Regions from separate parts of the Paenibacillus sp. 23TSA30-6 genome, predicted to be linked through region 1. Evidence: riboswitches for the same ligand, from Rfam matches in the RefSeq annotation. Region 1 holds a riboswitch; each other region holds the start of a gene.

Region 1 (2,187 bases):
GTCAAAATAATGACACCCCGCCGCTCCTGTGCCAACGCAATTTTGCGCAACGTCATTTTATTGATGGCGGAGCCGCCCGTTTCTATCGTATCCGCCTCGACAGCACGGCGAATAGCCACCGTATCATCCCGACCCTCTACTACGATCACTTCCTTGATCATTTGCGTCTCCCTCCACTACTACACAGTCAGCTATATTCATCTTTCCCTACTTTTGAAAACAAAATAAGAAGAGGATATCCTCTTCTTAGCATGGCATAACTATGATGTTAATAGTATCGCATTGACCCAAACATATACAACACGTTTTTAGTTCATTTCAGGCTTCACTGGTCCAATCACATATACGGTTTTTCCGTGCTTCCGACCAAACTGATTGGCTTGACTCAAACTCTCATAATACACATCGATTTTGTGGCCTTTAATCGCGCCACCGGTATCCTCCGCACGGCGGAAGCCCACCCCTTCAATATATACCCACCAGCCGATTGGAATCACACTCGGATCGACAGCGATGGTGCGTCCTTCCGTGACACGCGTGCCGGATGCGGTACGTGTACCGATCCCTGGCTCCTGTGACGAATACGCCGTCATGGAGACGTTTTGTAATACTTTGTTATATTTGAAATTCACACCTGCTTTACGGACAGCATTGTCCGAACTAACCCGTGTTGCCTTAACGGCATCTTCAGGACCGACGGAAGCAGCCAGAACGACCGGCTTTTTCTTCGTTCCTACCGCAATCACCTTATCCACACGATTCTGTGCGACTTCCTTGTTTACCAGCTGCTTGGATACCAATTTTCCGTCATGGTATACCTTTTGAACATGCTGGACCACAACACCCGTTTTACCGCTTTGGATGACCCGATTATCACCTTTATAGAGACTTGGATCGGCCGTTTTGATGACCTGATAAGGTACCTGTTGCTTCTGTTCGACCTGCTGTTTCTTCACACGGATGATTTTTATGTCCATGTTAGACGAAACAGAAGCATCCAGAGCAGGGTAAACTTTATCATTTGACGATAATTTATAGCCCGAGGTGCGAATGGCACCCTCTACTGTATTTTCTGTTGTGTACAATTTTTTCGTCTCGTTGGCTAAGGATACTTTGACCTGATTGGCATGTTTGATAACTACGCGATCCCCATCCTGAACTGCTCCGTTCAGCGGCATCGAAACCGTATCATGCGGCTGAAGTGAAATCGAATGCTCTTTGAGCAAATCTTGGAGCTGGGATTCCCGGGTTTCTACCGCAGATGCCTTACCGTCGATGACAAAAAAGACCTGTTTTTTAGATTGAGTGTACACCAGAATTGAAATCATAATCGTTAGTGCGATTAGAAAAATAGCAACCAAAGCAGCCTGGCGCACATTTTCTTGCTTCCAACGCAATACGTAAGACATGCTGGATGAGCGTGACTCATGGGTCTCCTGTTTTTGGAAAATTCCCATTTCCTCCGTCCTCCTTACATAGCCCGCCGTCTGGAGTAAGACATAGTTGAGATTGACGTGACTATAACAGATTTTCTACAAGACAAGCCCGTACTGCGACTGTCCTGCACCATGTACCCGTCTTCGCGGCATGCTGTCCTCCCCTGTTTAATCACAGTATGATGACAGATTTTCTTTTATTCACAACAAAAAAAGCCAAAGAAAGAGACTAGAGAGCTCTTTCGTGGCTTCCGACATGTGCGAATATGCGGAAAAATCATGCACGAGATGGCTTCTCTCTTGTTACGCTTACGGGGTTAGCTGTCGGGTTCGGACGTAGAGAGACGCCCTAGCTTGGGTCAACCGCTCATGGCGGTCGCCTTCACATTCACCCCGAAGACCCAGAAAGAAATCGAAATACGGCCCCTCCACCTGTTCAATCCCATCCGGGAAAGGAATCTAGGTCGAGCCGGCTGGCGGAAGAGACGTTCCCTTCTTGCCCATACACCGGACGTACTGTAAGCCATATCGGTTCCCCCGTTCCCTGTAAAAGGGACTCAGCGAGACTGGTTCATGAAATGAGCTGTTGGTGTTTACATTCAAACAACAATTCACTGAAAAGATGATATCCTGTTTCTATGCATGTTGTAAAGCAGGTTTCAAGTACATTTTCTACAATATTAGGTTAAAATATTGTAATATTCTCGAGTTTCCTGCAACAAATTCATGATTAGCTTCGTCTATCTCATTA
Region 2 (2,187 bases), on a different contig from region 1:
GGCAATGGCACGGACAAAATCGGCGCCTCTGCCATGTCCACATAATTGGGGGTGCATTCCCAGACCCAGCCGGGTCACTCCAATCATCGGGAAATATTGAGCAAATCCGGTTAGCGTGTTCTCGTCATCCAGTACAGCAACATATTGCTCTTGGCGAAGCGTGGGGCTTCCAAATTCGACTTCAAGTGCCTTCATTTGTTCCCAAGGTAGCCAGCCGTATATGTTGTAGGGTGGATCATAGCGCCACTCACATATCGCAGCCGCCTGCTGTTCGTCCATCGGTACGATCCGGTAGTTAGATATTGAGGCCGGCATGTCTCCCCATCCTCCTTTTACAAGTACTTAAACCATTAACAACAGATTGTAGACAAGTTGCAGGGGATTGGCAAGCGGTGTTTATTTCATACCCAAGTCGGGTATACATTCAATAAGAAAGCTTTACTGCTCATATGCTCCCCCAGCTGTGACGGTAAAACCGACGATGTTCGCAAAATCTGAAACCTTTTGAGGTGTCAGTTCGTCAGTAACGATAACGTTTCTGATGTTGTGGACATAAAAAACCGCAATTCGATTCCGGCCAGAATCAAATTGCGGCTCAGGGTTAGTTTGCTGTTCGTTAGTTATTCTACGTTGTCGTCATCAGGAGTTTCAGAAGCTACAGCGTGGTAAGCGTCTGTGCTCATAATTCTTTTTGCACCGACATAGCGGTTAGCGTAATAGTTTTCGTCCAGTGAGCTAACAACTACACCACGTGAAGATGAGGAGTGGGCAAATTTCCCTTCACCTACGAAGATACCTACATGGGAAATGCCTCTTCCTGTGGTGTTGAAGAACACCAGGTCACCAGGTCTCATTTCGTCGCGGGATACGGAAGATCCCATTTTGAATTGTGATCCGGATTGATGGGGCAGATTAATTCCTAGTTTGTGATATACATACATTGTGAAGCCGGAGCAATCGAACCCGTCGAGTGTAGTGCCTCCGCTTCTGTAGTTCGTTCCTTTGGCATCTTGGATGACCTGGTCCATCTTAGAGTCTGCAAATGCACTTCCTCCACCGAATGTAAAAGATGTAAAGGCAATGGCGAGACCCATGGCTGCGATCGTTAGCTTCTTCTTCAAAAAAAATATACCCCTTCCAATGCCTGCGAGGTTAGCTTAAGGATTCGGTAGAAGGTTCCCCTATGACCACTCTGTTGCGAGATCAATTCACCCAAACTGGTTCCCCCGCTTCCCAGGTGCCAGGAATTAGGCTTAACTTAAGATGTGCACCTTGGAGAGCAATATTCACGATAACGATGTTTTTAAGGTAAAGGTTACAATAAAGATTACAAAGTTGTTACTATCAGTTCACTGCGATTATTGTAACAAAGTCGGCTGGCTTTGGCAAATGTTTCATCGCAAAAAGTTACAAAAAAATCTGCTCCCTTTATCGCGGGAACAGATTTTGTTAAGAGTATTCAGTTATGTGCCGTTTGCCTGGATATGAATGGAGATGGATAGTTGTCTTTGGACAGCCAGAAATTGTTCGGGAGGAACGGAGTGAAGGTTCAACCTCTGCCGGAGATATCGGTATGCCATAGTCGGTACTGTGAACTGATGTGCCATAGCCTGACCAGACTGGTAACAAAATGATACGTTTGCTGGAGAATGAGTGCCAGCATACCAGTCCAAATCATCGCCATGGTGCCGAATAGACCAAGGACGAGCAGTACACCTGCACCGAGCAGAAGCGAAATACCGATAGCCGGGAGGATTTGGCGAAAGAAGGCAAGCAGCGACGATTGTATGGCGTGACCACCTACGGTGCCTAGCTGCATGTACAGGATGCACTGGCGGATGAACCAGCCATAAGCAATCCAACCGATGGCATAGGGCAGCACATGCAGGAGATAGGCGGGAGATTGCAGCGCCCCTGCCACGATAGGGTAGAGCTTAGGCACCACCCAGAAAGCAGGGAGCAGCAGGAGTCCAAGCTCGATGACGTAATAGATCAGCGATGACAAGCCATGACGTTTCATTCCGCGGAAAAAGGACAGACTCTGTGGCTCGGTCGCATGGGTGTGCAGACTTTGGTATATTCCCGCCCGGATGAAGGGGGTAATCAGTGTACGCAGCACCGTTGCCCCCAGTAGTATCCACAGATACATATGAACCTCTTGGTTGTCCGTCAGGGCAATCTGGCTCT
Region 3 (2,187 bases), on a different contig from region 1:
AAGCAGCCGAAGTGAACATCATCATCGTAACGAACGCCATCTGCGTCAAATACGTAAGTCCGCTTTCTCCGCTATAATGCTGGAGATTCGTATTGGTCATAAAGCTGATCACTGTATTAAAAGCAAGTGACGCTTCCATATTGCCATTTCCAGACGGATTAACGGGAAGCAGTCCCTGCAAGCGCAGCAGCACATAGCTGATCGCCACAAGCACGACATTCGTAGCAATGAAGCTCATAACGTACGTGGTCCAACGCATGCTCTCCAGCTTTTTCAATCCTATAACCTTATAAATCAGCTTCTCCGTTCCGCCAAACACCCGATCTGTCCGATTCGGTTCATTTGAGAATACATGATATATATAGGTGCCCACTGGTTTCACCAAGAGCAGCAATATCACAATCACAATTCCAATTTGCAGCAGCTCCATCATCTATTCCCTCCTTCAAAATGCTCCTGCGTTTGGAACAACAGACGGGTTCATAGCACCAGGCGAGTGCACACGTTTGCGAAAACCCGCTGCCTCTGATGTCTCATCCACGATCTGCTGTCCCCCGCCCGCTTGATCCTGTTCACCTGATTAGAACTTTTCAGGATTCAGGAGTGCGTAGATTAAATACACAAACACAATCGCCGTAAGCGTAAGCACAACCATCATCCTTTTCGCCCTCCTTTGGAGGTCTGCGCATCACACCAGCGTACAAACAGCAGTATCACTCCATAACTCACAGCCATCACGAGCAGCATGTATATATCCATCATGTTCATACCCTCCCGTATCGGTCCTCAGATCGTCATTCTTACATCCTCGTAAAATCACCATACAATGAATTCGAAAATATTAATTTATATTATCCATACCGTAAGCGACTATCCGTTCAACAGGAAACCCACCTCTCCATTCAAAGTGTAGATCACATGGTCTGCTCCCAAACCTCGATAAATCCCTTGAGGATTACAGCCTTGTGTAATGACATAGACCGAATCTGATGTCAGCGGCCGGCATATTTGCAGAAAACGGCACGTCAGATTCAAGCTGTTCTCAAACAAATACACGCAGCCAATTTCTTTTTTGGGAAAATTCCATTTTCCTGCTTGCATCGTATTGATGCGCACAATATGCTCCACACCCATTTTTTTGAGCTGTCGTTCCTCCTGAGCGCTATTCGTCAGAACCGCAAACGCCAGTTTTTTGTACATAAGCAATTTCACAAAATTTCTGCCCGATTCATTCGGTGCAGTGACAATGATTAGCCGACCTTCCATCAGTAGCTCCTCTCCCGGTATAAAAAGACAACAAAAAGAAGCCGAAGGAAAAAGGCTTCCTCCGGCTTCTTACGTAACCATGATAAAATAAACCATGGTTGCACACGGCGGTTTGTTGCCTCTCCCTGTACGCTTACGAGGTTAGCTGTCGGATTCGGACGTGAGAGTCGCCCTATTTCTGGCACTTGGCCGGAAAATTCACCCCATGAGACACACGGCCCTCTAAAAGCCGCATAGATCTCGCTTGGTTCCCCCGCTTTTGCAACTGCAAAATTCAGCGCTATAGACAATTCGTTGCTGCTTCATTCACTTAATTTGAAATTACGTCTTGAATCATACACCCGCGCAAGGAACACTGTAAAGCTCACCTGCAGGGTTATAAATCGGCCTTTGGAGCAAAGAAGATGAATAATAGCGCTTACAACTGGAATATCCTTCTCCCAGCTCCTTCAAGCTCGGTTTTTCATCCCTTTTCGAAAATGATGGGCATGTCAATATTGGCGTATGGAGAGCTTTTTGTCCCTTTTTTTTGTAAAAGAGGAAGAAAAACTGCTGTATGCACCTGATAAACGCCGATTGAGCCTGTTTTTACGATGAGAAACACCGCAATTCGCCCCATTTGCAGTGCCATTTGCCGTTTTAAACAAAATACGATTTTACAGTTTCAGACAGTGCAATACATCTATTATAGACTTGCAACCCCTCGTTAAATTGCTTACAATTTAATTGTAAAATAGTAAATAGGAGAGATACCATGACCGTTTATGAATATGATGCACAAACCCTGCAAGGGAAAGAGATTCCGTTGTCCACATACGAAGGAAAAGTTCTGCTTATCGTGAATACAGCCAGCAAATGCGGGCTAACCCCTCAATACAAGGCGCTACAAGAGCTATATGACCAGTACCATGAGCAGGGGCT
Region 4 (2,187 bases), on a different contig from region 1:
TCAGCGTAATGTGATCCCGGCTACCGGACCAGGCTCCATCATTTTAATGCACGCAGGCGGTGGTCAAAGCTCCAACCTGAAAGGCACTGTTCAATCCCTGCCGGGTCTTATTCAAGCGCTGAAAGCCAAGGGGTACAAATTTGTCACGGTTCCACGGCTACTTCACACCTCGGAGCGGAAATAACAGTAAAGGGCTGTCTTACGAGCAGATGCATTCTGCTAGTCAAGACAGCCCTTTATTAATCGACAAAGCCCATATGAATCAGGACCGGCGATTAAGTTATTTGATATTGGTTTACATAATATATATTATGTAAATATAATTCATTGGTTTATACAGACTATTTATCAATGACGTACAGCTTCACATTTTGGAAACCAAAGTCACTCACAAAAGATGGGCTACCCGGAATGAAAATATCAATCCGTTTCCCCGTAATGGCACTGCCCTTATCGCGAGCTACCGCTATAAAAGATTGATCCGGCAGCCCTGGATGGGAATAGCCTGTAACCAACACTTTCGTACCTAAAGGAATTACGCTTGGGTCTACGGCAATCGTACCGAGCTTAAGCGGATTTCCGAAATAGTCTACTGCTCCCCATTTTCCATTTTCACTGGCTGCTGCGGAATACGCTGTGGCCTTCACATCAACTACTTTGCTGTAGTTAAATGTTTTGCCCCATGCTTCAACCTGTTGACCGTCACCGGCCGGCGCTTTCTCGGACAAAAGCTGAGGCTTCGAATCCGAAGCGACTTTTACCTTGTTCTCGTCCGGAACCTTAATTTGTACTCCTGCATATATATTGCTGGCAGCAACATCCGGGTTCTCCTTTTGCAGATCCTCTACAGATACCCCGTAACGCTGAGCAAGCAAAAAGAAGGTATCACCTTCCTTGGCGGTATGAAGCGAAGCGGCGTCGGCTACCCCTGCTGTCTGTGCCAATCCTGCGATAGCTGCGGCCAGCACTGCAAATTTCATTGTTTTTCCAATACGTTTCAGATGTTTCAAAAGATATGTACCTCCTCTAATATGCCTGCGAAGTTAGCTGTCGGATTCGGACTCAGGAGAAGCCCTATGCTAATGCAATTCACCCCTAGGCACCTTCCATCCATTCGTATGAAGACGGATCAGAAGTGACTGCCGTTGTTACGTCCCCCGCACTTCCCATGGTTTTGGGTCCCGCATTCAGCGTCTGTCGTTGCTGTCTGCTGCCCAGGTAAGTTTTGGCTCACTGCATAATATCACAATTTTGTAACCTTATCTGCATGAAAATGTTGGGAACCTTGAACATCATACTACATCTGTTACAATTTTGTCATTATGAAATCGAAATCAGTTACAAAAATCTGAACGAGGATGACAAAAAAAGAAAAAGCCCTCCCGTCAAACTTTCACCGTGGAGGGCTTGCTTCATAGCCTTTACAAGCTCATTTCTTACAAAACCTTGGCAAGAAAATCCCGGGTACGATCATGGCTTGGAGTGCCAAAAACCTGCTCCGGTGTACCTTGCTCCACAATTTGACCGTTATCCATAAAGATAATGCGGTCTCCTACCTCGCGGGCAAAGCCCATCTCATGCGTTACGATGACCATCGTCATGCCACCCTCAGCCAGCTTCTTCATCACGTCCAGCACCTCTCCGACCATTTCAGGGTCCAAAGCGGAAGTCGGCTCATCGAAGAGCATCACATGCGGCTGCATCGCCAAGGCGCGTGCAATCGCAATCCGCTGCTTCTGTCCACCGGATAGCTGATTGGGATAGGTGTCCTTTTTGTCTTCAAGTCCAACGGTGCGCAGCAGCTCCAGCGCAATTTTCTCTGCTTCCTTTGCTGACTGGCCTCTAACCTGAGTCGGCGCAAGCGTCAAATTTTGCAGCACCGTTTTGTGCGGGAACAGGTTGAAATGCTGGAACACCATCCCCATTTTCTCACGAGTCGCATTAATATTATGACCACGGGCTGTAATCGGCTCGCCCTCAAACAAAATCTCCCCAACGGTCGGCTGCTCCAGCAGATTCATACAACGTAAAAATGTACTTTTCCCCGAACCACTCGGGCCAATGACGACAACAACCTCGCCTTTGGCAATATCTATATCAATGCCTTTTAAAATTTCATTTTTGCCGAACGATTTACGCAGTTGTTTAACGGTGATCACTGGCTCTCAACTTCCTTTCCCATAAACC

Evidence for each region. Region 1 has a riboswitch for cyclic di-AMP ahead of E0698_RS18755 (3D domain-containing protein). Riboswitches for the same ligand answer to the same signal wherever they lie in the genome.
Region 2: another riboswitch for cyclic di-AMP. It lies ahead of E0698_RS21815 (C40 family peptidase); the one in region 1 lies ahead of E0698_RS18755 (3D domain-containing protein).
Region 3: another riboswitch for cyclic di-AMP. It lies ahead of E0698_RS01685 (hypothetical protein); the one in region 1 lies ahead of E0698_RS18755 (3D domain-containing protein).
Region 4: another riboswitch for cyclic di-AMP. It lies ahead of E0698_RS07380 (3D domain-containing protein); the one in region 1 lies ahead of E0698_RS18755 (3D domain-containing protein).

Annotation. Positions count from the first base shown of each region.
Region 1 covers NZ_SLTL01000022.1:13,069-15,255, reverse strand. The annotation lists gene rnmV (ribonuclease M5) at 1-161, opposite strand, end outside; gene E0698_RS18755 (3D domain-containing protein) at 309-1,457, opposite strand; cyclic di-AMP (ydaO/yuaA leader) riboswitch at 1,727-2,009, opposite strand.
Region 2 covers NZ_SLTL01000030.1:49,058-51,244, reverse strand. The annotation lists gene E0698_RS21820 (GNAT family N-acetyltransferase) at 1-315, opposite strand, end outside; gene E0698_RS21815 (C40 family peptidase) at 621-1,121, opposite strand; cyclic di-AMP (ydaO/yuaA leader) riboswitch at 1,127-1,264, opposite strand; gene E0698_RS21810 (hypothetical protein) at 1,550-2,187, opposite strand, start outside.
Region 3 covers NZ_SLTL01000001.1:321,792-323,978, reverse strand. The annotation lists gene kdpA (potassium-transporting ATPase subunit KdpA) at 1-430, opposite strand, end outside; gene kdpF (K(+)-transporting ATPase subunit F) at 581-655, opposite strand; gene E0698_RS01685 (hypothetical protein) at 871-1,266, opposite strand; cyclic di-AMP (ydaO/yuaA leader) riboswitch at 1,381-1,556, opposite strand; gene E0698_RS01680 (hypothetical protein) at 1,730-1,897, opposite strand; gene E0698_RS01675 (glutathione peroxidase) at 2,021-2,187, shown strand, end outside.
Region 4 covers NZ_SLTL01000006.1:103,048-105,234, forward strand. The annotation lists gene E0698_RS07375 (polysaccharide deacetylase family protein) at 1-184, shown strand, start outside; gene E0698_RS07380 (3D domain-containing protein) at 342-1,010, opposite strand; cyclic di-AMP (ydaO/yuaA leader) riboswitch at 1,018-1,190, opposite strand; gene E0698_RS07385 (ATP-binding cassette domain-containing protein) at 1,437-2,159, opposite strand; gene E0698_RS07390 (ABC transporter substrate-binding protein/permease) at 2,146-2,187, opposite strand, start outside.